Regions from separate parts of the Oryzomicrobium sp. genome, predicted to be linked through region 2. Evidence: predicted binding sites of a transcription regulator. Region 2 holds the regulator's gene; the other holds the start of a gene.

Region 1 (15,409 bases), on a different contig from region 2:
CATAGCGCACCTGATCCTTGGTCAGCCCGGGGCGCAATTGGGCGACCTGGTCCTGGGTCAGGGCATTGCCCTGCTGCACGTCGATCTTGTATTCGTTGATCAGCTTGGGCGGAGAGCAGGCTGCCAGAGCGACGGAAACGGCGCACAGACCGCAAAGCACGAGTCGGGACATGAAAGACCTGATATGGCGAAAAAAGGTGGCGGCACTCCGGAAGGAACTGGCGTTTTTCGCCCGAATCGCCCGGAATCACCCGAAAACACTGGCACCCGGCTTTTTCCCGGGGCACCGAAACGGTATATCATAGCCCAAAAGGAGAACGCGCCACGTCCGCGTCCGCCCCCTGACGGTCCGCCCGCCGGCAAACCGGCCGTCCCTGCTCCCCCACTCTGAAATCACTCCCCCCGAGATTGCCCATGAATTCCTCGTCCCAGAGCCTCAAGAGCATCGGCCTCAAGGCAACCTTCCCGCGCATGAAGATTCTCGAACTGTTCGAGAAGAGCAGCGTGCGCCACCTGACCGCCGAGGACGTATACCGCCTGCTCATCGCCGAGGACATGGATATCGGCCTGGCCACGGTCTACCGGGTGCTGACCCAGTTCGAGCAGGCCGGCATTCTGGAGCGCCACCATTTCGAATCCGGCAAGGCGGTGTTCGAGCTGAACGCCGGGCGCCACCACGACCACCTGGTGTGCGTGAACTGCGGCAAGGTCGAGGAATTCTTCGACGAGGAAATCGAGCGCCGCCAGCAGAAGATCGCCGCGGAACGCGGCTACGCGCTCCAGGACCACGCCCTGTATCTGTACGTGGAATGCACCAAGCCCGACTGTCCGGGCAAGCAAGCCGAGGACGAGAAGTTCCAGCGCGGCACCGAATAGCCTGCCGCCCACCGCGCCTCCCCATGAAAAAACGCCGCATTGCTGCGGCGTTTTTCTTTTGTCTCGGCCGGACCGCCCTCACCCCGCCGCCAGCATCTCCTCGGCGTGGCGCCGGGTGGTGGCGGTGATCTCCACCCCGCCCAGCATCCGGGCGATTTCCTCGACCCGGCCCGGAGCGTCCAGGGACAGCACCCGGCTGAGCACCTCGCCGCCCTTCTGGGATTTGGCCACCTGCCACTGGTGATCAGCCCGGGCCGCCACCTGGGGCAGGTGGGTGACGCACAGCACCTGCCGGTCCTGGCCCAGGCGGTGCAGCAGGCGCCCCACCACCTCGGCCACGCCGCCGCCGATGCCCACGTCCACCTCGTCGAAGACCAGGGTGGGTACCTTGGCCTGGCGGGTGGTGACCACCTGGATGGCCAGGCTGATGCGCGACAGTTCGCCGCCGGAGGCCACCTTGGCCAGGGGCTTGGCGGCACTGCCGGACAGGCCGGCGATGCGGAATTCCACCTGCTCCAGGCCATGGGCGCTGCCGTCTTCGAGAGGCACCAGCCCGATCTGGAACTTGCCACCGGACAGGGCCAGTTCCTGCATCACCGCCGAGACCTCCTTACCCAGGGCTTCCGCCGCCTTGGCGCGCTTCTTGGACAACGCCTGGGCCAGGCCGCGGTAGCGGGATTCGGCCGCCGCCACCCGGGCCGCCAGGGCTTCCAGGTCCGAAGCCTCCCCCAGCTGGGCGAGGCGCTGGCGGGCCGATTCCAGGCGAGCCGGCAGGGTTTCCGGGGTTTCCCGGTACTTGCGGGCGCAGGACAGCACGGCGTCGATGCGCCGCTCGGCTTCCGCCAGCCGGTCCGGATCGAGCTCGACCCGGTCGGCGTAGCGGCGTAGTTCCGAAACCGCCTCCACCAGTTCGGTTTGGGCCGAGCGCAGCAGTTCGGCCACCGCGGCAAGGCCCGGGTCGAAGCTGCTCAGGTCGTCCAGCCGGGTGAGGGCCCCGTCCAGCTGTTCCTCGCAGGCGCCCTCGGCGTCGGTCAGCACGTTCAGGGAATAGCGCGCCCCGTCGATCAGGCTGGCGGCGTGGGCCAAGCGCTTGTGCTCCAGGTTGAGGCTTTCCCATTCGTCGCCGGCCAGTCCCAGGGATTCCAGTTCCTGCACCTCCCAGGCCAGGCGCTCCCGCTCTTCGGCCAGTTGGGCGCCGTTGCGCTCGGCCTCGTCGAACAGCATCCGGGCCTCCTGCCAGGCGCGCCAGGCCTCGCCCACGGCGCGCACGTCGTCGCGCAGGCCGGCCTGGCCGTCGAGCAGGGCGCGCTGGGCGTCACCGCGCAGCAGGGATTGATGGGCGTGCTGGCCGTGGATGTCCACCAGGTCCTCGGCCACCGCCTTCAATTGCTGCAAGGTGGCCGGACTGCCGTTGATGTAGGCCCGGGAGCGGCCGCCGGCTTCGAGCACCCGGCGCAGCAGCAGCTCGCCGTCCTCGGGGGCAGCCAGGTCCTGCTCCGCCAACCACTCGCCCACGCCGGGCAGGGCGGCGACGTCGAAAGCCGCCGTCACCTCGGCCCGGGCGGCGCCGGCGCGCACCAGGCCGCTGTCGGCCCGCTCGCCAAGGACGAAGGCGAGGGCATCCACCAGGATCGACTTGCCGGCCCCGGTTTCCCCGGTGAAAGCGCCGAACCCCTGGGCGAACTCCAGTTCGAGGCGGTCGACGATGACGAAATCGCGGATGGTCAGGCGCTGCAGCATAAGGGGCGAGGAGGCGCAGTAAAGTGAGGAGTGGTCGGAGAAGCAGCCGGGGTCAGGTGCCCTTGGGCTTTTCGCTCCACTGCAGCTTCTGGCGCAGCATGGCGAAGTAGCTGTAGCCCGGCGGGTGCAGGAAGCAGACGCTGTGCTCGGAGCGGAACAGGCGCACGCTGTCGTAGCGGCACAGGGTCTGGGTGACCTGGCCGTCGAAGTGCACCCGGGAGTCGTCGGCGGAGAGGATGCGGATTTCGATGGCCTTGGTTTCCGGGATGGTGATCGGCCGGTTGGTCAGGGCATGGGGGCACAGGGGCACCAGGGCGATGCCGCCCAGGGTGGGGTGCAGGATCGGCCCGTTGGCCGACAGGGAGTAGGCGGTGGAGCCGGTGGGGGTGGAGACGATCAGGCCGTCGGCGCGCAGGCTGTAAATGAACTCGCCGTCGATGAACAACTCGAATTCGATGAGCCGGGAGATGGCCCCCTTGTCCACCACCACGTCGTTGAGCGCCACGTTGGCGGCCACCACCTCGCCGCCGCGCACCACCTCGCCGCCGAGCAGCAGCCGGCTTTCCGGGATGAAGCGCCCTTCGAGCAGGTCGTCCAGGCACGAAAGCATGTCGGAACGGGCGATGTCGGTCATGAAGCCGAGCCGGCCCTGGTTCACCCCCACCAGGGGCACCCGGTAGCGGGCCAGCTGGCGGGCGGCGTTGAGCATGGTGCCGTCGCCGCCGACGACGATGGCCACGTCGGCCCGGTAGCCGATCACCGTGAAATCCACTGCGTCGAAGGCCGCCAGGCCGCCCAGGGTGTGGTGGTTGGCCAAGCCATGGCCGCTGGCGGCGCCGAAGCCGGCGATGTTGTCGGCGGTATCGGCTTCCACCAGAACCTTGACGCCCCGGTCGGACAGCGCCTGGGCGAGGGCCAGCAGGGTGTCGGCCACCTCGGGGCTGTGGTACCGGCCGATGAGGGCGATGGTGCGGGGAGTACTGAACGACTGTGGCATGGCAAAATTAAACCACAAAACCATGCCGGCGCCGGGCTTCCCCCGTGCTGGCACTGTCCGTGCCCGGCCCGGGTGCCGCTCCGGGCGGCGCCGGGGGCATCGCGCTCCGCGGCGCCGGCATTTTCGTTTTGATCCTTTTCGGTAACATAGCAGGCCATGCTCGACGAACGCGCCCGCATCCTACTCAAGACCCTGGTCGAACGGTACATCGCCGAAGGCGAGCCCATCGGCTCCCGCGCCCTGTCCCGGTATTCCGGCCTCGACCTGTCCCCCGCCACGGTCCGCAACGTGATGGCCGACCTGGAGGAGGCCGGCTTCGTCGCCAGCCCCCACACCTCCGCCGGCCGGATACCGACGCCCCGGGGCTACCGGCTGTTCGTCGATTCCCTGCTCACCGTGCGCCCCCTGGAAAAAGGGCAGATCGCCGTCCTGGAGCACCAGCTCGACCCGAGCCAGCCCCAGCAGCTGCTGGCCTCGGCCTCGCGCATCCTCTCCGACCTGTCTCACTTCGCCGGGGTGGTGGTGGCGCCGCGCCGCCAGGCGCCGCGCATCAAGCAGATCGAATTCCTCGCCCTGTCGGAAAAACGCATCCTGCTGATCCTGGTCACCGCCGACGGCGAGGTGCAGAACCGCATCCTGTTCACCGAGGCCGCCTACACCCCGGCGGAACTGGTCACCGCCGCCAACTACTTCAACCAGCACTGCGCCGGCCTGGATTTCGACCAGGTGCGCAACCGCCTCGACGCCGAACTGCGCGAGCTGAAGAGCGATCTCCAGGCGCTGATGAGCGCGGTGCTGGCGGTGGGCGACCAGGCCATGCACGAGAGCGGCGATCGCTACGTGATCTCAGGCGAGCGCAACCTGCTCGACGTGGACGACCTGTCGTCCAACGTGCGCCGCCTGCGCGAACTGTTCGACCTGTTCGAGCACAAGACCGGACTGGTGCGCCTGCTCGACCTGTCGAACAAGGCCGACGGGGTGCAGATCTACATCGGCAACGAATCGGGCATCGCCCCCCTGGACGAGTGCAGCGTGGTCACCGCCCCCTACGAGGCCAACGGCCAAGTGATCGGCTCGGTGGGGGTGATCGGCCCGACCCGCATGGCCTACGAGCGGGTCATCCCGATCGTGGACATCACCGCCCGACTGCTCTCCTCCGCCCTCACCTACCAGGCCACGGCCTGATCCCGCGCCGGGGCGGTGGGTCCAAACCTCCCCCCGGCGCCCCACAAGAACAACGCGACAGCGACACACCGTCTCAGGACCCATGCCCCGCTTCCAGCCCGAACCGCCGTTCCAGCACGGCACCCCGCCTCAGACCGCCGTGGTGCTGGTCAACCTCGGCTCACCCGACTCCCCCACTCCCGAAGCGGTGCGCCGCTATCTCAAGGAATTCCTCTCCGACCCCCGGGTGGTGGAAATCCCCACGGCGGTGTGGTGGCCGATCCTCAACGGCATCATCCTCAACACCCGGCCCAAGCACTCCGCCGCCAAGTACGCCACCATCTGGACCCCGGAAGGCTCGCCCCTCAAGGTGCACACCGAGCGCCAGGCCAAACTGCTCCAGGGCCTGCTCGGCGAGCGGGGCCACCGGGTCACCGTCACCTGGGCGATGCGCTACGGTAGCCCGGCCCTGCCCGAGGTGCTCGACCGGCTGAAAGCCGACAACCACACCCGCATCCTGCTGCTGCCCGCCTACCCCCAGTATTCGGCCAGCACCACCGCCACCGTGCTCGACCAGGCCGGCCAGTGGCTCGCCGGCCTGCGCAACCAGCCCGAGGTCCGCAGCCAGCGCAGCTTTGCCGACGACCCGGGCTATATCGCCGCCCTGGCCGCCAGCGTGCGCGAGCACTGGCAGGCCCACGGCAAGCCCGCCGCCAATGACAAGACCTACCGGTTGGTGATGAGCTTTCACGGCGTGCCGCGGCGCTCCCTAGACCTGGGCGACCCCTACCACTGCGAGTGCCACAAGACCGCCCGGCTGCTGGCCCGGGCCCTGGACCTGCCCGAGCATCAGGCGCTGACCACCTTTCAGTCCCGCTTCGGCAAGGCCGAATGGCTCCAGCCCTACACTGCCCCGACCCTGGCCGCCCTGCCCAAGGAAGGGGTCGTCCGGGTGGACGTGCTGTGCCCGGGCTTCGTCGCCGACTGCCTGGAGACCCTGGAGGAGATCGCCCAGGAGGTGAAGGCCGACTTCCTCAATGCCGGCGGCCAGGTCTTCCACTACCTGCCCTGCCTCAACGAGCGACCCGACTGGATCGCCGCCCTGGCCGACCTGGCCGAGGCCCAACTGGCAGGCTGGCCTACCCGGACACCCCGGGACGATCAGGGCCTGGCCGAATCGGTGGCACGGGCGCGCCTCCTCGGCGCCAAGGCCTGACCGGCCGGAACGCCGCCAGGGGCGCGGCGTTCCAAATATCATCCGCGAAGAACAAGCACTGGCGCGGGTTTCCAGGCATGCCATCTGGAAACCCGCGCCAATAAAGGGTTTGCGGCACGGTTCAGCCTTGGCCGCTGGTGCCGTTAATACAGGGGTAGCCTTCGCGGAGCTCCCCATGCACATTACCCAGACCCAGCTGGAGCAACGCTCCAGCCATGCCTCCCAAAGCCGCCACAATGTCAGCGAGAACCTGCGCGCCTGGATCGGCGACCAGCGCCCCGACTTTTCCGACGGCAGCCAGGGCGCCCAGCCGCGGGTGAATATTTCCAGCGCGGCGCTGGACGCCCTGAAGCATGACCAGGCAAAGGACAACGCGGCCAAGTCCGCCAAGGAGGCCTCCGGGCAAAGCGCCTCGTCCGTCTCATCCGGCATCGACCTTTCCGACGACGAGAACCTGGACCCGCGCCTGCGCATCCTCAAGGCCGTGGTGGAAATGCTCACCGGCGAGACGATCCACCTGGTCGGCACCCGGGAACTGGGCGACCTCAAGGCCGCCGCCCTGCCCCCCAGCGCCCAGGCAGCCGCCTCCCAGGCGCCGCCGCCGGAGCAAGCCGCGCCGAAACAGGGCTACGGCGTGGAGTACGACTACTCGGAAAGCGTCTACGAGAGCGAGACCACCTCGTTCTCCGCCCAAGGCACGGTGCGCACCGCCGACGGCCAGGAAATCAACTTCAGCGCCAACCTGACCATGAGCCGGGAGTTCCAGGCCACCTACAACGCCCGCCTGCGTCTGGGGGACGCCAAGCTGCGGGACCCGCTGGTGCTCAACTTCAACGGGCAGGCCGCCCAGCTCTCCGATCTGCGCATCGATTTCGACCTGTACGGCGACGGACAGAAAGGGAGCCTGCCGTTCGTCTCCAGCGGCAGCGGCTTCCTCGTGTTCGACCGCAACGGCGACGGCAAGGTGAACGACGGCCGGGAGCTTTTCGGCCCCAGCACCGGCGACGGCTTCACCGAACTGGCGGCCTTGGATACCGACGGAAACGGCTGGATCGACGAGGCCGACCCGGCCTTCGCGCACCTCGGCACCTGGACCCTGGGGCCCGACGGCCCGGTGTTCAAAACCCTGGCCGAGCAAGGGATCGGCGCCCTGTCGGTGACCGGCCAGGCCACCCCGTTTTCCCTCAAGGACAAGAACAATCAGCTCCAGGCCCAGATCCGGGCCACCGGCGTGTTTTTGCACGAGTCGGGAGCGGCTGGCACAATTCAACAGGTTGACGTCGCCGCCTGAGCCAAAACGGGCAGCGCGCCCATGCCGGGGGACAAGGCCCGATCCGTCCCACCGGCCTACTAAAACAAGGCCGCCCCGACAAGGGCGAGCCCAAGGGAGGTAACGGGTGTCATGAAGCGTATTGCCGATTGGAGCATCTGGGTCCGTCTCACCGCGGCCATCTGGCTAGTGCTGGTGGCCGCCTGGAGCGGAATGATCGTGTGGGAAACCGCCGTCACCCGCGAAACCGCAGTCAACCAGGCGGAAGGCTTCGCCAAGAGCATTCACGAAATGACCATGGCCGGCCTGACCGGCATGATGATCACCGGCACCGTGGCCCAGCGCGAGGTCTTTCTCGACCAGATCAAGCAGCTCTCGGTGATCAAGGACCTGCACGTGATCCGCGGCGACGCCGTCTCCAAGGTGTTCGGCCCCGACACAAAATCCACCCGCCCCCTCGATGAGGTCGAGAAGCAGGTGATGGGCAGCGGCAAGCCCTTCGTCGCCGTGGGCGACGACGGCGACGGCCGCTACTTGCGGGTGGTGAACCCGACCCTGGCCTCCACCAACTACCTGGGCAAGAACTGCATCATGTGCCACCAGGTGCCCGAGGGCACCGTGCTCGGCGTGGTCAGCATGAAGGTCTCCCTTTCCGACGTGGATGCGGCGGTCAACACCTTCGGCGTCAAGATCGCCGCCACCGCCGTGGCCGTGGTGCTCGGCCTGCTGGTGGTGATCTACCTGTTCACCCGCCACTTCGTCACCGAGCCGATCGGCCAGCTCACCCGGGGCCTGCGCGACATCGCCGAGGGCGACGGCGACCTGACCCGCCGTCTGCGGGTCAAGGGCAAGGACGAGATCGGCGAGGCCGCCGGGGTCTTCAACCAGCTCATGGAAAACTTCGCCGGGCTGGTGCGCCAGGTCAGCACCTCCGCCGCCCAGGTGTCCGCCAAGGCCCACGATCTCTCCAACTCGGCCGGCCGGGTGGCGGCCAGTTCCCACCGCCAGAACGAGCAGTCGGTCCATGCCGCCAGCGCGGTGGACCAACTGGTGGAAAGCATCTCGTCCATTTCCCAGAGCGCCGGCCACGTCCAGCAGCAATCCCAGGAGAGCCTGGCCCGGGCCGAGGAAGGCAACCGCAGCCTGAACCAGCTGCTCGGCGAAATGAAGGGCGTGGAGCACAACGTGCGCACCATGGCCGACACCGTCACCGAGTTCGTGCGCAGCACCGAGGCCATCACCCGCATGACCCAGGAGGTGAAGGACATTGCCGAGCAGACCAACCTGCTGGCGCTCAACGCCGCCATCGAGGCCGCCCGGGCCGGCGAGGCCGGCCGCGGCTTCGCCGTGGTGGCCGACGAGGTGCGCAAGCTGGCCGAGAAGTCGTCCCGTTCGGCCAGTGAGATCGACGCCATCACCGACAGCCTGTCGGCCCAGTCGGTCCAGGTGCGCACCGCCATCGAATCCGGCCTGACCAACCTGGCGGCCAGCCAGAACTCGGTGGAAGGTGTCGCCGGCATCCTCCAGGCCACCAACGGCTCGGTCACCGAAGTGGGCCACGGCCTGGATGCCATTGCCGCCGCCACCGAGCAGCAGCGCCGGGTCAGCGGTGAAGTGGCGGAGAACATCGCCGCCATCGCCGCCATGGCCGAGGAGAACAACGGCGCCGTGGAAGAAACCGCCCAGGCCGCCCAGGCCCTGGAAGGGCTGGCCGATTCGCTGCAAGGCGCGGTGGGCCGCTTCCGCACCTGATCCGGACCGTCGGCCAAAACGACGAAGGGCGCCCGCGGGCGCCCTTCGCTTTTCCCCCCTCGCCGTTACCTCTCGCCGAACAGGGCGCGCAGCCTGGGCACCAGGAACAGGTTCAAGGTCAGCACGATGATCCCCGTGGACACCCCGGTGCGGACTACCGGGTTCAGAGGCAGGGCCTGCTCCGCCAGGTCGAGGGCCAGACTCAGGACCAGGGCGAGCAGAAACACCGCCAGCCAGAGAATGGCGAGAAAGGCCAGCTTGCCCTTGCGGCGGATCGGCGTTTGCATGGGAGGAACAGGCGACCTCGGCGACGTGGGAACGACGTGGAAATGGCCGGCCCGCCCGGGTCGACCCAGTGTGGCAATCCGGAGGGCCGCGGCGCGGTGCCTCGGCAACGGAAATGCCGCCGGAAAACTCTAGCGGCATTGTTTTGCTCCGGTGTTACAGCCTTATGGCGGCGTGACGGCGCAACGGCGATTGGGCTCGACGGCGGAAGGCAGCGGGGCACTTCCGGTGCGCCGCCGCACACCTCGGTCGATCAGTCGAGCAGGGCCAAGCCCCCCGGCGGGGCCTTGGGAACGGGAGCGCTGCCGGGCACCGCCGCCGCGCCGAGCTTGGCCAGGGACTTGTTGGCCTGGCGCAGCCGGCCGATCAGGATGCCGGTGATGGTGCGGTGGAAGCGCTCCTGCAATTCGTCGGAGGAAAGCGCCATGGCCGCCGGGCTGATTTCGAGGAAGACCGTCGGCTCCAGGGTCACCACCGTGGCGCTGCGGGGCCCCTGCTCCGGGTCCAGGTAGGCCATTTCGCCCACCACCTCGCCGCTGCCCAGGCGGGCCAGGCTGCGCCCCTGGTACGACACTTCCACCTGGCCGGAGACGACCACGCCGAAGGTCTTGTCCAGGGTCAGCTCCCGGATCAGGGCGATCTTGGCCGGCACCTCCTGCCAGGTCGAGATGCGCAGGATTTCCCACAGCTCCACGTCCTCGAAGCGGCGGAAGAAGGACAGGCCGCGCAAGGCGGCGAAACGCCGCCGGTCGCGCTCGGCCACGTCGTCCTCGTCGTCCACGATCTGGTAGCGCACCGTGGACAGGTCCTTGGCGAAATCGGCGCCGCTGCGGTAGCGGTTGTAGAGGTCTTTTTCCAGAGCCTTCTTGAGGATCGGGTCCATGCCGGCGGGAATCGCCGGATTGAGGGCGCACACCGAGGGCGGCTCCATGTTCACGATCTTGTAGACCAGGGAGGCCGGGTTGTCGGCGCGGAAGGGCAGGCGCCCGGTGAGCAGCTGGAAGAGCAGCACGCCCAGGGAATACAGGTCGGTCTTGTGGTTGAGCGGGTAGCCCTTGACCTGCTCCGGCGACATGTAGGCGGGGGAGCCCACCCCCATGACGAAGGTGGAATCCCGGTCCTTGTTCTTTTGCAGGTTGAGGGCCAGGCCGAAGTCGGTGATCTTCGGGTTGCCCTCTTTGTCGATCAAGATGTTGGCCGGCTTGATGTCCCGATGCACCACCCCGTGCCGGGCAGCGTGGTCCAGGGCCAGGCAGCACTTGAAGATCAGCCCCACCACCTTGTGGAAGGGCAGCAGCCGGTCGATGTGGATGTGCTGGTCCAGGGCCGCGCCGTCCACGAACTCCATCACCAGGTAGGCCAGGGGCGTGGGGCCGTCGGTGTCCACCACCGCCTCGTAGATCTTGACGATGTTGGGATGGTCGAGGCGCTGGCCGACCCCGTGCTCGGTCTTGAACAGCTTGAGCAGCCGGCGGGATAGGGCCGCGCCGCCGTTGGCGCCGAAGCGCACGTACTTGATCGCCACCTCCCGGCCGTCCTGCGGGTCCCGGGCCAGGTAGACGGTAGCGGTGGCCCCCTTGCCCAGTTCGCGGAGCACTTCGTAGCGACCGATATTCTTTGGCTGTCTGGCTGCGCCTGCCACGGTGATTGCGCCTCGTAACGCACCGGGACGGCCCGGCGGCGATGGGTGGATGGGGGAAATGGGAGAAGGGGCCATGCTAGCAGAAGCCCCACCGTTTTTTTCCGGCCCGGGGCTTGAAAGGCAGCGCCGACGCCCCATCTAAGTGCAATTGTTCATTTCAGACGTCTGGAGAAACCGCACCATGTCCGAGACTCCCCTGCCCCAGGACCCGCAACAGGCGGCCGACACCTCCTCCTCCGCCGTGGACGCCGCCGGCGCCGCCCCCGAGGCTGCCGCCCAGCCCCTGGACCCGGCCGCCCTGGTCGCCCGGGTGGCCGAGCTCGAAACCGAACTGGCCGCCAAGCAGGACGCCTGGCTGCGCGCCGTGGCCGAAGCCGACAACATCCGCCGCCGCTCCGCCGAGGAAGTGCTCAAGGCCGGCAAGTTCGCCGTGGAGAAATTCTCCCTCGACCTGGTGGCGGTGAAGGACAGCCTGGAAGCGGCCATCGCCGCCAACGGCGCCAACGCCAGCCTGGAAAACCTGGCGTCCGGCGTGGAGCTGACCCTCAAGCAGCTGGTCAGCGCCTTCGACAAGGCCGGCGTGACCGAGGTGAACCCGGTGGGCGAAAAATTCGACCCGCACCGCCACCAGGCCGTGGGCATGGTGCCCGCCGACCAGGAGCCGAACACCGTGGTCACCGTGCTGCAAAAGGGCTACGTGCTCAACGACCGGGTGCTGCGCCCGGCCATGGTGACCGTGGCCCAGGGTTGAGCCGGCCGCACGGCACCGGAATTTCGCCGGCCCGGGCTTGAAATCCCGCCGCTGGCCCCTATCTAGGGTTCAAGGACTCGTATTGAACGCGCGCTGCCGCCAGGCCCGCGCCCCACACTGAAAGGAAGCAACATGGGCAAGATCATCGGTATCGACCTGGGTACCACCAACTCCTGCGTCGCCATCATGGAAGGCGGCACCCCCAAGGTCATCGAAAACTCCGAGGGCGCGCGCACCACCCCCTCCATCGTCGCCTACACCGAGGAAGGCGAGATTCTGTGCGGCGACCCGGCCAAGCGCCAGGCCGTCACCAACCCCAAGAACACCCTGTACGCTGTCAAGCGCCTGATCGGCCGCCGCTTCGAAGAGAAGGAAGTGCAGAAGGACATCAACCTGATGCCCTACAAGATCATGAAGGCCGACAACGGCGACGCCTGGGTCGAAGTGCGCGACCAGAAGCTGGCCCCGCCGCAGATTTCCGCCGAAGTGCTGCGCAAGATGAAGAAGACCGCCGAGGACTACCTGGGCGAAGAAGTGACCGAGGCCGTCATCACCGTGCCCGCCTACTTCAACGACAGCCAGCGCCAGGCCACCAAGGACGCCGGCCGCATCGCCGGCCTGGAAGTCAAGCGCATCATCAACGAGCCCACCGCGGCCGCCCTGGCCTACGGCATGGACAAGGCCGGCGGCAAGGATTCCAAGATCGCCGTGTATGACCTGGGCGGCGGCACCTTCGACATCTCCATCATCGAGATCGCCGACATCGACGGCGAAATGCAGTTCGAAGTGCTGGCCACCAATGGCGACACCTTCCTGGGCGGCGAAGACTTCGACCAGCGCCTGATCGACTACATCGTCGGCGAGTTCAAGAAGGAACAGGGCGTGGACCTGTCCAAGGACGTGCTCGCCCTGCAGCGCCTCAAATCCGCCGCGGAAAAGGCCAAGAAGGAACTGTCCTCCTCCCAGCAGACCGAGATCAACGAGCCGTTCATCGCCTTCGACCCGGCCACCGGCCCGAAGCACCTGACCATGAAGCTCACCCGGGCCAAGCTCGAATCCCTGGTGGACGACCTGATCGAACGCACCATCGCCCCCTGCGCCACCGCGCTCAAGGATGCGGGCCTCAAGGTCAGCGACATCCACGACGTGATCCTGGTGGGCGGCATGACCCGCATGCCCAAGGTTCAGGACAAGGTGAAGGAGTTCTTCGGCCAGGAACCGCGCCGTGACGTGAACCCGGACGAGGCCGTGGCCGTGGGCGCCGCCATCCAGGGCGGTGTGCTGAAAGGGGACGTCAAGGACGTGCTGCTGCTCGACGTGACCCCCCTGTCCCTGGGTATCGAAACCCTGGGCAGCGTCATGACCAAGCTGATCCAGAAGAACACCACCATCCCGACCAAGGCCAGCCAGGTGTTCTCCACTGCCGACGACAACCAGGGCGCCGTGACCATCCACGTGCTGCAGGGCGAGCGCGAAATGGCCGCCGGCAACAAGAGCCTGGGCCAGTTCAACCTGGAAGGCATCCCCCCGGCTCCCCGCGGTACGCCGCAGATCGAGGTGACCTTCGACATCGACGCCAACGGTATCCTGCACGTGTCCGCCAAGGACAAGGCCACCGGCAAGGAGAACAAGATCACCATCAAGGCCAACTCGGGTCTGTCCGAGGAGGAAATCCAGCGCATGGTGAAGGACGCCGAGGCCCACGCCGAGGAAGACAAGAAGGCCCACGAGTTGGCGGATGCCCGCAACCAGGCCGACTCCATGGTGCACATGGTGAAGAAGTCCCTCACCGAGTACGGCGACAAGCTCGATGCCGGCGAGAAGGAAGCCATCGAGAAGGCCATCGGCGAAGTCGAAGGCGCGATCAAGGGTGGCGACCAGGCCGAAATCGAAGCCAAGACCCAGGCCCTGGCAGCCGCCTCCCAGAAACTGGGCGAAAAGATGTACGCCCAGCAGCAGGGTGAAGCGGGTGCCGCAGGTGCTGCCGGTGCCCAGCCCGGCGCCCAGCAGGAAAAGACGGTGGAAGGCGACGTGGTGGACGCCGAATACACCGAGGTGAAGGACAAGAAGTAAGCCTGATCCGCAGCGGCGAAGAGGGTGAGGCGCGAGGGGTTTCCCCTCCCCCTCACCCTTCGCCGTTCCTCCCCCACCCTTGCCGGCCGGCCCAGGCCGCCCGGAACGACCGCCCAGACAAGCCATGTCCAAACGCGATTTTTACGAGATCCTCGGCGTCAACCGCGATGCATCCGACGACGAGATCAAGAAGGCCTACCGCAAGCTGGCCATGAAGCACCATCCGGACCGCAACCCGGACGATAAATCGGCGGAAGAAAAATTCAAGGAGGCCAAGGAGGCCTACGAAATCCTCTCCGACGCGCAAAAGCGCGCCGCCTACGACCAGTATGGCCACGCCGGGGTCGATCCCCAGGCCGGCATGGGTGGCGGCGGAGCCAGCTTCGGCGGCGGGTTTGGCGATGCCTTCGGCGGCATCTTCGACGAAATCTTCGGCGGCGGCCGGGGCGGCGGCGGTGGCCGTTCCAACATCTACCGCGGCGCCGACCTGCGCTACAACCTGGAAATCTCCCTGGAGCAGGCCGCCCACGGCACCGAGACCAAGATCCGCATTCCCACCATGGAGGAATGCGACACCTGCCACGGCTCCGGCGCCAAGAAGGGCACCCAGCCCCAGACCTGCCCCACCTGCCAGGGCAGCGGCCAGGTCCGCCTGCAGCAGGGCTTCTTCTCCATCCAGCAGACCTGCCCGAAGTGCCACGGCACCGGCCGCTACATCGCCGATCCGTGCAACGACTGCCACGGCGCCGGCCGGGTGAAGAAGCACAAGACCCTGGCGGTGAAAATCCCCGCCGGCGTGGACGAGGGCGACCGCATCCGCCTGTCCGGCGAGGGCGAGCACGGCGTGAACGGCGGCCCCCCCGGGGATCTGTACGTGCAGATCCACCTCAAGGCCCACCCGGTGTTCCAGCGCGACCACGACGACCTGCATTGCGAAATGCCGATCTCGTTCACCACCGCGGCCTTGGGCGGCGAAATCGAGATCCCCACCCTGGACGGGGCGGCCAAGATCAAGATTCCCGCCGAGACCCAGACCGGCAAGGTGTTCCGCCTGCGCGGCAAGGGCATCAAGGGGGTGCGCAGCCACGCCCACGGCGACCTGATGTGCCATGTGGTGGTGGAAACCCCGGTGAACCTGACCGACAAGCAGAAGGAACTGCTCAAGGAGTTCGAAGGGACCATGGGCGAAGGCGGCGACAAGCACAATCCGCGCACCAAGTCGTGGATGGACAAGGTCAAGGCGTTCTTCAGCGAGTGACCCGCTTTGGCGTCCCGCGCCCATCCGAAAAACCGGCCTTTCGAGGCCGGTTTTTTTTCGTCACCGTTTGGGCGACGCCGCCCCGTGGGCCTGGAGTTCGGCCAGGTCGGGCAGCCACTGGGCCACCCAGGGCTGAACGGCCTGGCTCGCGGCCACCCCGGCCAATCCCGCCAGGGCGATGCAGGCCATGGCTCCGGCCAGCCGGCCGATCAGCCCCCGGCTGCGGGTGCGCAGCACGAAGGAAAGGCTGAAGACGATGCTGGTGAACGAGGCCAGCACGGCCCCGGTCCCCGCTACCGTGGGCGACAGGCTCCCTTGGGCGGCCAGGGCGGCGGCAGCGGCCACGGCACTGGCGCTGGACATCAGCCCACCGACCACGCTGACG
Region 2 (15,409 bases):
TGCTGTCGGAGCGCTTGGGCGAGGTCAGCGCCAAGGCCGGCGAAACGGCTGAGATCGCCGAGACCGCCACCGCCCTGTCGGCCGAAGGGGAGGGGATCGTGGCCGAGGCGGCCCAAGAGATGGGGCGGATCGCCGCCTCGGTGGACCAGTCGGCCCAGGTGCTCCAGGCCCTGGGTGAGCGCTCCGAGGCCATTTCCGGCATCGTCCGCACCATCCGCGAGATCGCTGATCAGACCAACCTGCTGGCGCTCAATGCCGCCATCGAGGCTGCCCGGGCCGGCGAGGCGGGCCGCGGCTTCGCCGTGGTGGCCGACGAGGTGCGCAAGCTGGCCGAGCGCACGTCCCTGGCCACCGGCGAGATCACTGGGGTGATCGGTGCGATCCAGACCGAGACCCGTTCGGCCATCGGCAGCATCGGCGCGGGGTCGGCCCAGGCCGTGCAGGGCGCGGCCCTGGCCCGGCAGGCGGCGGAAGCCCTGGCCCGGATCAACGCCGGCGCCCGGGATACCCAGGACAAGGTGCGCGCCATTGCCGCCACCATCGACGACCAGAGCCGCAGCGGGCAGGAGATCGCCGCCCATGTCAGCGAGATCATGTCCATGGTCGAGGCCAACAGCGCCTCGTCCGACGCGGCGCTGCGCGAAGCCCGCCATCTTGAATACCTGTCCGCCAACCTGAACGAGATCGGCGACGTGTTCCGCCTGGGCGAGGCCGGCGACCGGGCCCTGTCCATCCATTCCGGCATGCCCGGTGTGGTGGAGCAGGCGGCGCGGGCCGTTTCCGAAGTCTTTTCCCAGGCCGTGGCCCGGGGCAAGGTCGGGGCGGACGATCTGTTCGACGGACAGTACCAGCCGATTTCCGGCACCAAGCCGCAAAAATTCTCGACCCGCTTCGACGCCTTTGCTGACGGCGTGTTGCCCGCCGTCCAGGAGCCCTTGCTCCAGCGGCACCCGGAAATCGTCTATGCCATCGCCTGCGACGCCCGGGGTTACGTACCGACCCATAATCAGCGTTTTTCCCAGCCGCTCACCGGGGACGAAAAGAAGGATTTCGTCGGCAACCGCACCAAGCGCATCTTCGACGATCCCGTGGGCAAGCGCTGCGGCGCCCATACCCAGCCTTTCCTGCTACAGACCTACCGGCGCGACACGGGGGAGATCATGCATGACATTTCGGCCCCGGTTTACGTCGATGGCCGGCACTGGGGAGGGTTCCGCATCGGCTACAGAACGGAAGGATGAGGCCGTTCATACAGAATGACAAAAATTACGTGTATGCTCTGATTGAGCGGCATTTCGTCCGAATCCGTTAAAATTCGCCGCCCGCGCACCACTGAATTTCCGATTCAGAAGATCCCGCGGCCTGGGAGAAACAATGTCTGAACTGCTGAAGAGCATCGACGCCCGGACCAAACTGGCCGGCACCAACAAACTGGAAATCCTCCTGTTCACCTTGGGACAGGATGCCCGCAACGGCCGCAAGGAAACGTTCGGCATCAACGTCTTCAAGGTGCGGGAAGTGATGCGCACGCCGCCGATCACCTCGGCACCGGAAATGCCGGCGTCGGTCGAGGGCATGGTCAGCCTGCGCGGCGCCCTGGTGCCGGTGGTGGACCTGGCCAAGTATGCCGGCGTCCAGACCGAGTCGCCCCGGGACATCATGATCGTCACCGAGTACAACGGCCACACCCAGGGCTTCCTGGTCGAAGCCGTCGATACCATCCTGCGCCTGGACTGGAGCCAGATGCGGGTGCCCCCGGAAATGCTGGTGGCCGAGATGGGCGGCCTGGTCACCGCCGTGACCGAGCTGCGCGACAACCGGCTGGTGATGATGATGGACGTGGAGAAGGTGCTTTCCGAGACCTCCCGCTACGACGACGAATTCCAGTTCCGCACGATCCGCCCGATCGACCGGCCCGACTGTACCGTGCTCTTCGCCGACGACTCCATCGTCGCCCGCAAGCAGATTCAGCGCACCCTCGACGCCATGGGCGTGCGCTACGTGGCGGCCATCAACGGCCGCCAAGCTCTCTCCGAACTGGAGAAGCTGGCCACCTACGCCCAGGGCCAGGGCAAGCCGACCAGCGATGTGGTGAGCCTGGTGCTCACCGATATCGAGATGCCTGAACTGGACGGCTACATGCTGACCAAGCAGATCAAGACCGATCCGCGCTTCGCCAACATTCCAGTGATCATGCATTCGTCCCTGTCCGGTATGTCCAACCAGAAGCTCGGCCTGTCGGTCGGCGTTGACGAATACGTGGCCAAGTTCGAACCGCAGCGTCTGGCCGAAACCCTGGCCCGGCGCCTGGGGGCATCTCTGCCCGTCGAGGCGGAATAAGGTTCGCAGGGGACGATGACGATGAATCTTGCTGACAAGAAAAACCTGCTGGAAAGCGTGGATGCCCGCACCAAGCTGGCCGGCTCCAATCAGATGGAAATCCTGCTGTTTTCCCTGGGCACCCGGGAAACCTTCGGGATCAACGTGTTCAAGGTACGCGAAGTGGGGCGAACCCCCCACATCACCAGAACTCCCAACATGCCCCGCGGCGTGGAAGGCCTGATCTCCCTGCGCGGCAATGTCATTCCCGTGCTGTCCCTGTCCTCCTTCCTGCAACTGGACGGCGAGGCGCCGGCCATCGGCAAGTCGATGATGGTGGCCGAATACAGCCGCCGCACCCTGGGCTTCCTGGTGGACGAGGTGGATCGTATCATCCGGGTGGACTGGGAAAAGGTGAAGGCGCCCGAATCGGTGCTGGTCGCCAACCAGGGCCTCATTTCCGCCGTCATCGAGCTCGAAGGCGGCCACCTGGTATCGATCCTCGATGTGGAGCAGATCCTGGCCAACGCCTTCGGCGAGGCCGTGGTGGTGGACATCGCCCCGGCCAGCGTCGAGGAGGACACTACCGTCTTCTTCGCCGACGATTCCATCGTCGCCCGCAAGAAGATCGCTGAGGTGCTCGACAAGCTCGGCGTCAAGCACAAGCATGCCACCAACGGCGCCGAGGCCCTGTCACGGCTCCAGGCCATCGCCGCCCACTGCCAGCAGATCCACAAGTCGGTGCGCGACGAGATTCGCCTGATCCTGGTGGATGCCGAAATGCCGGAAATGGACGGCTACGTCCTGACCAAGAACATCAAGGCCGACCCCCGCTTCGACGGGGTGCCGGTGGTGATGCACTCCTCCCTGTCGTCCGAAGCCAACCGCGCCATGGGCAAGGCGGTGGGTGTCGATGCCTACGTGGGGAAATTCGACGCCGAAATCCTGGCCGATACCCTGCGCCCCCTCGTGGAACGTTGATTCCTTCCCCCTCAGAGACACCCGCTAAGAATTAGAACCGGAGTCACGCCATGCCCGATCCCAAGATGAAATTCCTGGTGGTGGACGACTTTTCGACCATGCGTCGAATCGTCCGCAACCTGCTCAAGGAGCTAGGCTTCACCAACGTCGACGAAGCCGAGGACGGCGCGATCGCCCTGCAAAAACTCCAGGCTGGCGGCATCGATTTCGTCGTCACCGACTGGAACATGCCGAACATGGATGGACTTACCCTGCTGCAGACCATCCGCGCCACACCGACGCTGAAACACCTGCCGGTGCTGATGATCACCGCCGAGGCCAAGCGCGAGAACATCATCGCAGCGGCCCAGGCCGGCGCGAGCGGTTATATTGTCAAACCGTTCACGTCGGCGGTGTTGAGCGAAAAGCTGCAGAAGATTTTTGAAAAGATGGGGGTCTGATTGATGAGCAATCCGGCCAATTTTGGGGAGGCGGGCGACAGCGCAGAGCTGGAGGCCCTGTTCGACAGCATCTCCTCGACCCTCCCGCAGGAAGCGCCCGCCGCACCTGCCCCGGCGCCTGCGCCAGCACCCGCCGCGCCTGCCAGCGCGGGAGCGGCCGGGGATTCCGACGAGCTTCAAGCCCTGTTCGACTCGGTGGCCGGCACCAGCGTGCCGGCTGCCGAGCCGGAAGTCGCCAGCACCGTGGAGGCCCTGCGCGAAGTGCCCCGCGCCCTGATCGTGGCGGCCGGTGCCGGCGAATCCTGGCCTGGCCAGGATCGGGTGTTCAACCGCATCGGCCAGATGGCCCGGCAGTTGCACGACACCCTGCGCGAACTGGGTTACGACAAGCTGCTCGAAAACACCATGTCGGCGCTGCCCGATGCCAAGGACCGGCTGGCCTACGTGGCCAACCTGACCGAGCAGGCCGCCTGCCGCGTGCTTAACGCCACCGACATCGCCAAGCCGATCCAGGACGAGCTCCAGACCAGCGCCGAAACGCTGGGCGGGCGCTGGGACAAGGTCTACGCCAACCAGATGTCGGTCGAGGAGTTCAAGGCCCTGGCGGCGGAAACCCGGGACTTCCTCAAGACCCAGGTGCCCCAGAAGGCCAGCGCCACCAACGACCAGTTGATGGAAATCATGATGGCCCAGGATTTCCAGGATCTCACCGGCCAGGTCATCAAGAAGATCGTCAGCCTCTCCCAGGATCTGGAAGAGGGGCTGATGAAGGTGCTGGTGGAGGCGATGCCCGAGGCGCGGCGCAGCGACGCGGTGGATTCGCTGCTCAACGGCCCGGTGATCAATCCCGAAGGGCGTACCGACGTGGTCGGCAGCCAGCAGCAGGTGGACGACCTGCTGGAAAGCCTTGGTTTCTAGGAGCAAGACGATGAGCGATTTCGCCGGGATGGAGGATCTTCTGCAGGATTTCCTGCAGGAAGCCCACGACCTCCTGTCCGATGTGGACAACAAGCTGGTGGACCTGGAAAAGAACCCGGAAGACCGGGGACTGCTGAACGATATCTTCCGCGGCTTCCACACCATCAAGGGCGGTGCCGGGTTCCTCAACGCCACCGAGCTGGTCACCCTGTGCCATCTCACCGAGAACCTGTTCGACCGGCTGCGCAACTCCGAGATGCACCTCACGCCGGAGTTGATGGACCTGATCATGGCGGCCACCAAGGGCGTGCGCGACATGTTCGGCGAGCTCTCCGGCGGCGTCCAGCCCCGGCCCGCCGACGATGCCCTGATCGCCGCCCTGCGCCACACCCTTGAGGCGGGCGCAGTTCCGGGTGCGGCTGCCGCACCGACGGCCGCGCCCGTGGCCGCCTCTGCTCCCGCCGCCGCTGGCACGATCCCCGCGGCCGCCGATGGCGGGCCCGATTGGGCGGTGCTCCATGCTGCGATCACCGGCGTGCCCGCCGTGATCCCGCCCCAGACGCCGGCCGCTGCGGCCGCAACCGCGCCCGCGGCCCCCGCCGGTGCCACGGTGACTCCGGTGCCGCCGCCCTACGGCCGCCGCGCTGTCGACAAGCCCGGTGCCGCCGTGCCGGCCGGCCGCCGCGTCGAGGAGCGGGTGCGTGAGAACACCATTCGCGTCGATACGGCCCGCCTCGACCAGGTGCTCAACCTGTCCGGCGAGATCGGCCTGACCAAGAACCGCCTGACCAGCCTGCGGGTGGACATCCTGGCCGGCAAGAACGACGCCGACACCCTGCATGCCCTGGACCAGGCCGTCTCCCAGCTCGACCTGCTGGTGTCCGACCTGCAGAACGCGGTGATGAAGACCCGCATGCAGCCCATCGGCCGCCTCTTCCAGAAGTACCCGCGCATTGCCCGGGACCTGGCCCGCCAACTGGGCAAGGACGTGGAGCTGGTGCTGGCCGGCGAGGAAACCGAGGTGGACAAGACCATGATCGAGGATCTGGCCGACCCCCTCATCCACCTCATCCGCAACGCCGTGGACCACGGCGTGGAAGGCCCGGAAGAGCGGGCCGCCGCCGGCAAGCCGGCTAAGAGCCTGGTGCGCCTGGAAGCGCGCCAGGAGGGCGACCACATCCTGCTGATCATCGCCGACGACGGCCGCGGCATGAGCGCCGAGCGCATCCGCGCCAAGGCGGTGGAAAAGGGCCTGATCTCCGAGGAAGAGGCCAACACCCTGGACGAGCGCCAGAGCCTCAACCTGATCTTCCTGCCCGGCTTCTCGACCAAGACCCAGGCCTCCGACGTGTCCGGCCGGGGCGTGGGCATGGACGTGGTCAAGACCAACATCCAGAAGCTCAACGGTTCGGTCGAAATCCGCTCCGAGCCGAGCAAGGGGTCGGTGTTCATCATCTCCCTGCCGCTCACCCTGGCGATCCTGCCGGTGCTGCTGGTGCTGCTCGGCGACCAGCCGTTCGCCCTGCCGCTCTCGCTGGTCCGCGAAATCCTGCCGGTGGATCGCAGCAAGATCCAGGAGGTGGGCGGCAAGGAAACCCTGGTGGTGCGCGGCGAGATCCTGCCCGTGGTATCCCTGGCCAAGCTGCTGGGCTGGCCCCAGGAGCGTCCGGCCGATTACGGCGTGCTGATGCAGACTGCGGAAAAGAGCTTCATCCTCGGCGTGGACAACTTTGCCGGCCGCGACGACGCGGTGATCAAGTCCCTCGAGGATTTCCGCCCCCGCGGCGTGGCCGGGGTCACCACCCTGTCCAACGGCCAGATCGTGCTGATTCTGGACATGAAGGAACTGCTGGCGGACATGGGGCAGCACCTCGATTCCGACAGCCGCAGCCTGCGCGCCCTGGAAGTGCACTGACCGGGCTCACCACTGCCGGATGAAAAAGCGGGGCTCACGCCCCGCTTTTTCATTTCTACGGTATCGCGTCGGGATTGAGTTGCAGGCTTGACAGGCTGGAAAACTTTAAAAACGACATGAAAATGAATTGGTTAGCTATTTAATTTTTCTGGATTTTTCTATAATACGGCCAACGTAAAGCGCACCCGGTATGGCTGAAGACAGCGATCTCGAACGAACAGAGCAGCCAACAGGCAGACGGCTCGAAAAGGCCCGGGAAGAGGGCCAGGTTCCCCAGTCTCGCGAACTGGGCGCTTTTCTCGTCCTTATCGCCGGCGCCGCCGTGATGTGGACCCTGGGCGGCTATTTCGTGGATCGCATGCTCCGGGTGTTCAAGAAGGGTTTCGCCTGGGACCGCCAGCTCGCCACCGATTCCAACGTCCTGGTGATGCGTCTGGCTGATGTGGCCACCGATGCGGTGTTCGCCCTGTGGCCCCTGTTCCTGGTGCTGATCGTTGCCGCCCTTGCCTCCCCGGTTTTCCTCAACGCTTGGCATTTCTCGGCCCAGGCCTTCTCGCCCCGGTTCAATCGCCTCAACCCGATGAACGGAATCGGGCGCATCTTTTCCTGGAACGGCCTGGTGGAACTGCTCAAGGCCGTGGTCAAGGCGGGCCTGGTGGGCGGTGTGGCGATCTGGGTGATCTGGCGCGAGATCGACCAGTTGCTCGGCCTGGCGTCCCAGCCCCTGGAATCCGGCCTGGCCGACGCCGGCCACCTGATGGCCTGGAGCTTCCTGGTGATTGCCTCGGCCATGGTCCTGATCGTGGCGGCGGACGTGCCCTTCCAGCTGTGGCAGTACTATGACAAGCTGAAGATGACCAAGGAAGAGGTCAAGCAGGAAATGAAGGAGATGGAGGGTAGCCCCGAGGTCAAGGGCCGCATCCGCCAGCTGATGCGCGAAGCTGCGCGCAAACGCATGATGTCCGCAATTCCCAAGGCCGACGTGATCGTCACCAACCCCACCCACTTCGCCGTGGCCCTGGCCTACCAGGCCGGCATGAAGGCCCCCAAGGTAGTGGCCAAGGGTCTGGGCGTGCTGGCCCTGAAGATCCGCGAGATCGGCGCCGAGAACGGCGTGCCGTTCCTCGAAGCTCCGCCCCTGGCCCGGGCCCTGTACAAGCATGTGGAGCTGGAGGCGGAAATCCCCGGCGACCTGTATACCGCCGTGGCCGAGGTGCTGGCCTACGTCTACCAGCTGCGCCGCTACCGCAGCGAGGGGGGCGACTATCCGGTGCCGCCCCGGGATCTGCCGGTGCCGCCCGAACTGGTGCCTCCGGCGCCTGAAGAGCCTGCGCTGGCGGGAGCGCTGAATGGCTGAAGCCAGCGCCGTCCTGCGCGGCTTGTTCAGCCGCCTCTCGCCCCAGCAGCTGGCGGGGCCGATCCTCATTCTGATGATCCTGGCGATGATGGTGCTGCCGCTGCCCGCCTTCGCCCTGGACGTGTTGTTCACCTTCAACATCGCCCTGTCGATCATCGTCCTGCTGGCCGCCATCAACACCCAGAAGCCCCTGGACTTCTCGGTCTTCCCGACCCTGCTGCTGGTCACCACCCTGCTGCGCCTGTCGCTCAACGTGGCCTCCACCCGGGTGGTGCTGCTGCACGGCCACGAAGGGCCGGATGCCGCCGGCAAGGTGATCGAGGCCTTCGGCCACTTTCTGGTGGGCGGCAATTACGCCATCGGCCTGATCGTCTTCCTCATCCTGGTGGTGATCAACTTCGTGGTGGTCACCAAGGGCGCCGGCCGGGTGGCCGAAGTGTCGGCCCGCTTCACCCTCGATGCCATGCCCGGCAAGCAGATGGCCATCGACGCCGACCTCAACGCCGGCCTGATCGGCGAGGACGAGGCACGCAAGCGCCGCACAGAGATCGCCACCGAGGCCGACTTCTACGGCTCCATGGACGGTTCGTCCAAGTTCGTGCGCGGCGACGCGGTGGCCGGTATCGTCATCATGCTCATCAACGTGGTCGGTGGCTTGGTCATCGGCGTGCTCCAGCACAACATGGATGCCGCCACCGCCGCCAAGCAGTACGTGCTGCTGACCATCGGCGACGGGCTAGTGGCCCAGATTCCCGCCCTGATGATCTCGATCGCCGCCGGCATGGTGGTGACCCGGGTCGGCGACAACGAGCCGATCGCCCAGCAGTTCCTCAGCCAGCTCCTCTCCAATAGCCGGGTGATGGGCGTGACGGCGGTGATCGTCGGCGGCCTGGGGATCATCCCGGGCATGCCCAACCTGGTCTTCCTGCTCTTTGCCGGCACCCTGGGCTACTACTCGTGGCATCTGTCGAAGAAAACCACCGAGGTGGCCAAGGCCAAACCGGTGCCAGTCCAGGCCAAACCGCCCCAGGAAGCCCAGGAGGCCAGCTGGAGCGACGTGCTGCCGGTGGACGTGCTCGGCCTGGAAGTGGGTTACCGCCTGATCCCGCTGGTGGACAAGAACCAGGACGGCGAGCTGCTCAAGCGCATCCGCGGCATCCGCAAGAAATTCGCCCAGGAAATCGGCTTCCTGGTCCCCTCGGTGCACATCCGCGACAACCTGGAACTCAAGCCCAACGCCTACCGTATCCAGCTCAAGGGGGTGGAGATCGGCGGCGGGGACGCCTATCCGGGCCAGTTCCTGGCCATCAACCCGGGCCGGGTGGCCGCCGAGATCAGCGGCAACAAGACCATCGACCCGGCCTTCGGTCTGCCGGCGGTGTGGGTCGAGGCCGCCCTCAAGGACCAGGCCCAGGCCTTTGGCTACACCGTCGTCGATTCCAGCACCGTGGTGGCGACCCACCTCAACCACCTGATCATGTCCCATGCCGCCGAGTTGCTCGGCCGCCAGGAGACACAGGCCCTGGTGGATTACGTCGGCAAGGAAGCCCCCAAGCTCACCGAAGACCTGGTGCCCAAGCTCATCCCCTTGGGAACCCTGCAAAAGGTGCTGCAGAACCTGCTCGAAGAGGGCATTGCCATCCGCGACATGCGCACCATCCTCGAGACCCTGGCCGAGCATGCGCCGCGCAATGCCGACGCCGAGGCTCTCACCGCCCAGGTGCGCCAATCCATGGGGCGTGCCATCATCCAGCAGCTCTATCCGGGCAACGCCGACATGCAGGTCATGGCCCTGGATCCCCAGCTGGAGCGCATCCTGGTCCAGGCCGTGTCCGGCTCCGGCGACGGCGCCACCATCGAACCGGGCCTGGCTGACACCCTGGTGCGCGAAACCGCTGCAGCGGCGCAGCGCCAGGAAGAGCTCGGCCTGCCGGCGGTGCTGCTGGTTCCCGGCAGCATCCGCGCACTGTTGTCCCGCTTCCTCCGTCGTTCGGTGCCCCAGCTCAAGGTGATTGCCCACGCGGAAGTACCCGAAACGAAGATCATCAAAGTGACCTCGATCATCGGAGGTAGGTCATGAACGTCAAGAAATTCATCGCCGTCAACGCCCGGGAGGCGCTGCGCAAGGTCAAGGAGACCCTGGGCGCCGACGCCATCATCCTGTCCAACCGGGGCGTGGCCGGCGGTGTCGAGATCATGGCGGTCGCCGCCCGGGACATGGCGGCCATCGCCCCCGGCCCGTCCCGCGACGAGCAGGGGCCGGTGCCGGTCGCTCCCCGGCTGCCTGCCGCCCGCAGCGACGACGGCGACGATTATTCCGTCAGTCTGAGCGCGGCGCGCGCTGCCGCTGCCCAGGCGCCGGTCCGTCCGACGCCGATGCCCCTGGCCGACCTGGCCGGCGGCATGGCTCCGCCGCCGGAACAGCGTCCCGCCCCCTTGCCGCGCCCCGCTGCCGAGGCCGGCTATGCCCCGTTTCGCCAGGTGCGGCAGGAGGTGGCCGCGCCCCGCGGCATTGTTCCGCCGCCTGTGCCTCCGATGGCGCCGCCGGCCATGGAGCGGCCTGCGGCCATCGCCGCGGAACCCCGCCGTTCCCTTCGCCCCGAGCCCCTACCACGCGCCGAGGAGCCAGGCGTTTCCCAGGCGGTGATGGACGAACTGCGAGCCCTGCGCAAGGTGGTGGAACAGCACCTGGCTGGCTTCAGCTGGGCCGAGACGGGGCGCCACGAGCCGGGCAAGACCCAGGTCCTGGCCCAGTTGCTCGATGCCGGGTTTTCGCCCGGATTCGCCCGGGAGCTGCTCTCCGGCCTGCCCGAAGGGCTGGATGCGGCCCAGGCCATGATCTGGGTGAAAGGGGCGGCGGACCGTTCCCTGATGACCCTGGCTTCGGACGCCGACATCATCGAGCAGGGCGGCGTCTATGCCCTGGTCGGCCCCACCGGCGTGGGCAAGACCACCACCACCGCCAAGCTGGCGGCCCGCTGCGTGGTGCGCCACGGCGCCGCCAAGGTGGCCCTGGTGACCACCGACGGCTACCGGATCGGCGCCCACGAGCAACTGCGCATCTACGGCCGTATCCTGGGGGTGTCGGTGCACCTGGTGCGCGACGCTTCCGACCTGCGCCAGACCCTGGCCGAGCTGTCCCACAAGCACATGGTGCTGATCGACACCATGGGCATGAGCCAGAAGGACAAGCACGTCCAGGAGCAGATCGCCATGCTGGTTTCCGGCGGTAGCGTGCGCCGCCTGCTGTTGCTGTCCGCCACCAGCAAGGGCGACACCCTGGACGACGTGATCCGCGCCTACCGGGGCGACCAGCCCGGCGACGGTCTGGCCGGGTGCATCCTGACCAAGGTGGACGAGGCGGCCAGCCTGGCCTCGGCCCTGGACACGGTGATCCGCCATGGCCTGTCGCTGCACTACGTTTCCAACGGCCAGCGGGTGCCGGAAGACCTGCACCTGCCCAACCGCACCTACCTGCTGCACCGCGCCTTCCGCGACGTGCCCGGCGATTCGCCCCACCGTTACGCAGGGCTCGAACCGACCCTGGTAATGGCCAATGCCGGCCTGCCCAGTTCCGGAGGCAGCCATGGCTGAGTTCTATGCCGACCAGGCGGCGGGGCTGCGCCGCATCTTCGGCCAGGAAACGGTGCGGGTGGTCAATTGCATCGCCGGCCGCACCGGCGTTGGCCGCAGCGTCGTCCTGGCCCAGTTGGCCGCCACCCTGGGGCGCCAGGGCCAGGAGGTGCTGATCCTCGACGAGAACGGCGAAAAATCGGTAGCCGCCTTGTTCGGCGCCATGCCCCGGGCCGATCTGCTCGATGTGCTGCGCGGCCGCTGTACCCTGGCCGAGGCGTTGCTGCCGGTGGCGCCGGGGGTGACCCTGCTGCCGGTGGCCCAGGCGATGCGCGCCATGGCCGCCGCCACGCCGGCCCAACAGCGGGCCCTGGCCGACACCTTGGCGGGTATCGATCGGCCGGTGGACGTGATCCTGGTGGACGGCGCCCCAACCCCGTCCGGCGTTTCCCCCCTGGGGCTGGCGGCGGGCGAGACCCTGGTGGTGGTGTCGGGCGACACCGCGGCCATCACCGAGGCCTATGCCCTGATCAAGCGCCTCAGCCAGTCCTACGGCCGGCGCCACTTCCGGGTGCTACTCAACAACATCCGCCTGCCCGAGGAAGCTGCCGCCATTTTCGATAACATGGCCCAGGTGGCGGCCAGCCGGCTCGGTGTGCGGGTGGACCTGGCCGCGACCCTGCCCCACGACGAGGCCCTGCGCCGGGCGGTGCGGTTGGCCCAGCCGGTGATCGCCGCCTATCCGGATAGCCCGGTGTCCTATGCTCTCAGGATGCTGGCGGCCGACCTGATGTCCTGGCCAGTGGCCGATTCTCAGGGGCCGGGGGGACTCGGACAGTTCACCCAACAGCTGTTACACTTGAGCCAACAAATAACGCCAACCGCTGTCCTTGCCGGATAGCCAGTACCAGAGCCGATGTATACCCCTGCCGGACAGCTTGATAGGGAGCAGCTGATCCAGCATTACGCCCCGCTCGTCAAACGCATCGCCCATCACCTGATGGCGCGCTTGCCGGCCAGCGTGTTGGTGGATGACCTGGTCCAGAATGGCATGATCGGTCTGCTGGACGCCATGACCCGCTTCGAAAGCGGCATGGGCGCCCAGTTCGAGACCTACGCCACCCAGCGCATCCGCGGTGCAATGCTGGACGGCTTGCGCGAAAACGACTGGTTGCCCCGGGGGCTGCGGCGCGAGCTGCGGCGCGTGGAGCAGGCGGTGCATCGGCTCGAGCATGCCAATGGCCGCCCGCCTACCGAGCAGGAACTGGCCGATTCCCTGGAAATGCCTCTGGCGGACTACCAGCGTCTGCTGCTCGACGCCCGGGGTCACCAGATTCTCTATTTCGAGGATTTCTCCGACGAAGAGGGCGAATCGTTTCTCGACCGCCATGCCGGCAGCGAAGACGATGATCCCTTGCGCCGGCTGGAGGATCAGGGGCTGCGCCAGACGCTGGTGGCAGGGATCGATGCTCTGCCCGAGCGCGAAAAACTGGTGATGGCCCTGTACTACGAAGAAGAGCTCAACCTGCGCGAGATCGGCGAAGTCCTCGGCGTGACCGAATCCCGGGTCTGCCAGCTGCACAGCCAGGCCATCGCCCGGCTGCGCGCCCGGGTGTTGGGCGAGGAGGGAAAAGTGAAGAAGACCAAGAAGGGGCGTCATGGATAAGATCAGCCTGATCGGCCTGGTGGTGGGCCTCACTGCCATCGTCGGAGGACAGATTTTCGAGGGGGGGCACATCGGCTCCCTGTTGCAGCCCACCGCCTTTGTCATCGTGATCGGCGGCACGCTCGGGGCCATCCTGCTGCAAAGCCCGTCGGCCACCTTCACCCGCGCCCTGCGCATGCTCAAGTGGGTGGTCCTGCCGCCCCAGGTGGAAACCAAGCGACTGATCGACCAGGTGGCCAATTGGAGCCAGATTTCCCGCCGCGAGGGCCTGCTGGCGCTGGAAGGTTTCATTGCCGCCCAGACCGATCCCTTTTACCGCAAGGGTCTGCAATTGCTGGTGGATGGCGCGGAGCCGGAACGCCTGCGGGAAGTGCTCGAGGTGGAGATCGGCGCCTACGAGAGCGATCTCAAGCAGGCCGCCAAGGTGTGGGAATCCGCCGGCGGTTATTCGCCCACCATCGGCATCCTTGGCGCGGTTATGGGCCTCATCCACGTCATGGAAAACCTGACCGATCCCTCCAAGCTGGGGGCGGGCATCGCCGTGGCCTTCGTCGCCACCATCTACGGCGTGGGGCTGGCCAACCTGGTGCTGATCCCCATGTCCAAGAAGCTGCTGGCCTACGCGGGCCGCCTGGTCACCGCCCGGGAAATGTTCGTGGACGGCCTGGTGGGCATCGCCAACGGCGACAACCCGCGCATCATCGAAGGCCGCATGCGCGGCTACCTGGGCTGATTTCATGGCGAAGCGTCGGCGCGGCCACGAGGACGAGCACGAGAACCTGGAGCGCTGGCTCGTCTCCTACGCCGACTTCATCACCCTGCTGTTCGCCTTCTTCGTGGTGATGTACGCCATTTCCTCGGTGAACGAAGGCAAGTACCGGGTGTTGTCCGATTCCCTGGTGTCGGCCTTCCGCAACGTGCAGATCGTCGGGGCCGGGCAGATGCAGGTGGTTACCACGCCTAATGCGGCGGTCAAGCAGATCGTGGTGCAGCAGGACCCCAAGAGCGAGGCGCGTCGCCAGGCCCAGCGCGAGAAGATGCGCAATGTGGCCCAGGACATCTTTCGCGTGTTGGCCCCCCTGGTGCGCCAGGGCAAGGTGCGCCTGGTGGAAACCGACAAGGGCGTGACCATCGAGATCGCCGACAGCGTCCTCTTCTCGCCCGGCCAGGCCCAGCTGGAAACGACCTCGGTCCAGGCCCTGCGCATGGTCGGCGAGGTGCTGGCGCCCACCGAATTCCCCATCGTGATCGAGGGGCATACCGACAACGTGCCCATCCGCACCTCCCAGTACCCCTCCAACTGGGAACTGTCGGCGGTGCGGGCCACCACGGTGCTGCGCCTGTTCGTCGATGCCGGAGTGTCGCCGCAGCGCCTCACCGCCATCGGCTACGGCGAGCACCGGCCGGTGGAAAGCAATGACAGCCTAGAAGGCCGGGCGCGCAACCGACGCGTCTCGATCCTGATCGAGTCGGCCATCCCGCTCGAACCGGAGGCGCCTCCCCTGGCACCGCCACCGGAGCAGCCCCAGGCCGCTGCCGCGGCAGGCCGTGGCGGTGTGGCCACTTCGCCTGCCGCCGCTTCGGCGGTGGGGGCCGCCCTGGGCGGAGGAGGGGGACAACCGGGGCGCTGAAATCGAGAGAATCCGGGGCGGTCGTAGGCCCCGGGGAGCAGCGCAAATGACAACGCCCTCGCAAGAGGGCGTTTCCGTTGGGGCATCTAGTATCGCCGCCGGTCGCTTGCGCTGCCGCCGTTCAGATCGAATTCAGACCGAGTCGATCAGGCGGCTGCCGGTGCCGGCCTGCTTCTGGCCGTCGGGACCATAGACACCGCTACCGGCCTGGTGCCGCTGGAGGAGCACCTGGAGGGCGCCGCTGGCCCCCTGCAGACGTTGGGAGATCAACTGGCCGTTGAGCCCATTCAATTCCTGGGCCTGGTGGGCGAGGGATTGCAGGCGTTCCCAGGCGGCGCGCATCTCCGCGGTACCGTGAGCTTCCAGGTAACCGTGGAAACCGGCGCGGTCATTGGTGAAGCCGGCGACCTGGAGCAGGTAGCGGCGTTCATCGGCGATGCGGTTGAGTTGCTGGACCAGGGGGGTCTTGGCGGCCACCAGGGCGTCCAGACTGTCGACCTGGCCGGCGGTGAGGGCGGCCTGCTCCTGTTGCAGCAAGGTGACGAACTGGCCGATGGCCGACTCCTCCTGACTCAGCAGGGTAGCGAATTCACCTGGTGTGGCGGCTGC

Evidence for each region. The regulator FliA, encoded in region 2, starts transcription of late flagellar genes. The targets are predictions, from matches to a motif close to CTAAAGTTNNNNNNNNNNNNGCCGNTA.
Region 1: the regulator FliA is predicted to act here: its motif matches at 6,113-6,139, upstream of V7Z98_RS16500 (VCBS repeat-containing protein).

Annotation. Positions count from the first base shown of each region.
Region 1 is NZ_DAISLS010000018.1:12,393-27,801, reverse strand. It holds gene V7Z98_RS16530 (outer membrane protein assembly factor BamE) at 1-172, opposite strand, end outside; gene fur (ferric iron uptake transcriptional regulator) at 415-876, shown strand; gene recN (DNA repair protein RecN) at 955-2,616, opposite strand; gene V7Z98_RS16515 (NAD(+)/NADH kinase) at 2,669-3,613, opposite strand; gene hrcA (heat-inducible transcriptional repressor HrcA) at 3,770-4,798, shown strand; gene hemH (ferrochelatase) at 4,881-5,993, shown strand; gene V7Z98_RS16500 (VCBS repeat-containing protein) at 6,169-7,284, shown strand; gene V7Z98_RS16495 (methyl-accepting chemotaxis protein) at 7,396-9,015, shown strand; gene V7Z98_RS16490 (hypothetical protein) at 9,081-9,302, opposite strand; gene V7Z98_RS16485 (serine/threonine-protein kinase) at 9,554-10,897, opposite strand; gene grpE (nucleotide exchange factor GrpE) at 11,124-11,693, shown strand; gene dnaK (molecular chaperone DnaK) at 11,826-13,766, shown strand; gene dnaJ (molecular chaperone DnaJ) at 13,891-15,024, shown strand; gene V7Z98_RS16465 (MgtC/SapB family protein) at 15,085-15,409, opposite strand, start outside.
Region 2 is NZ_DAISLS010000012.1:17,728-33,136, forward strand. It holds gene V7Z98_RS12675 (methyl-accepting chemotaxis protein) at 1-1,241, shown strand, start outside; gene V7Z98_RS12680 (chemotaxis protein) at 1,375-2,340, shown strand; gene V7Z98_RS12685 (chemotaxis protein) at 2,362-3,300, shown strand; gene cheY (chemotaxis response regulator CheY) at 3,351-3,740, shown strand; gene cheZ (protein phosphatase CheZ) at 3,744-4,658, shown strand; gene V7Z98_RS12700 (chemotaxis protein CheA) at 4,669-6,573, shown strand; gene flhB (flagellar biosynthesis protein FlhB) at 6,764-7,930, shown strand; gene flhA (flagellar biosynthesis protein FlhA) at 7,923-10,010, shown strand; gene flhF (flagellar biosynthesis protein FlhF) at 10,007-11,524, shown strand; gene V7Z98_RS12720 (MinD/ParA family ATP-binding protein) at 11,517-12,404, shown strand; gene V7Z98_RS12725 (RNA polymerase sigma factor FliA) at 12,420-13,169, shown strand; gene V7Z98_RS12730 (flagellar motor protein) at 13,162-13,902, shown strand; gene motD (flagellar motor protein MotD) at 13,907-14,800, shown strand; gene V7Z98_RS12740 (flagella synthesis protein FlgN) at 14,933-15,409, opposite strand, start outside.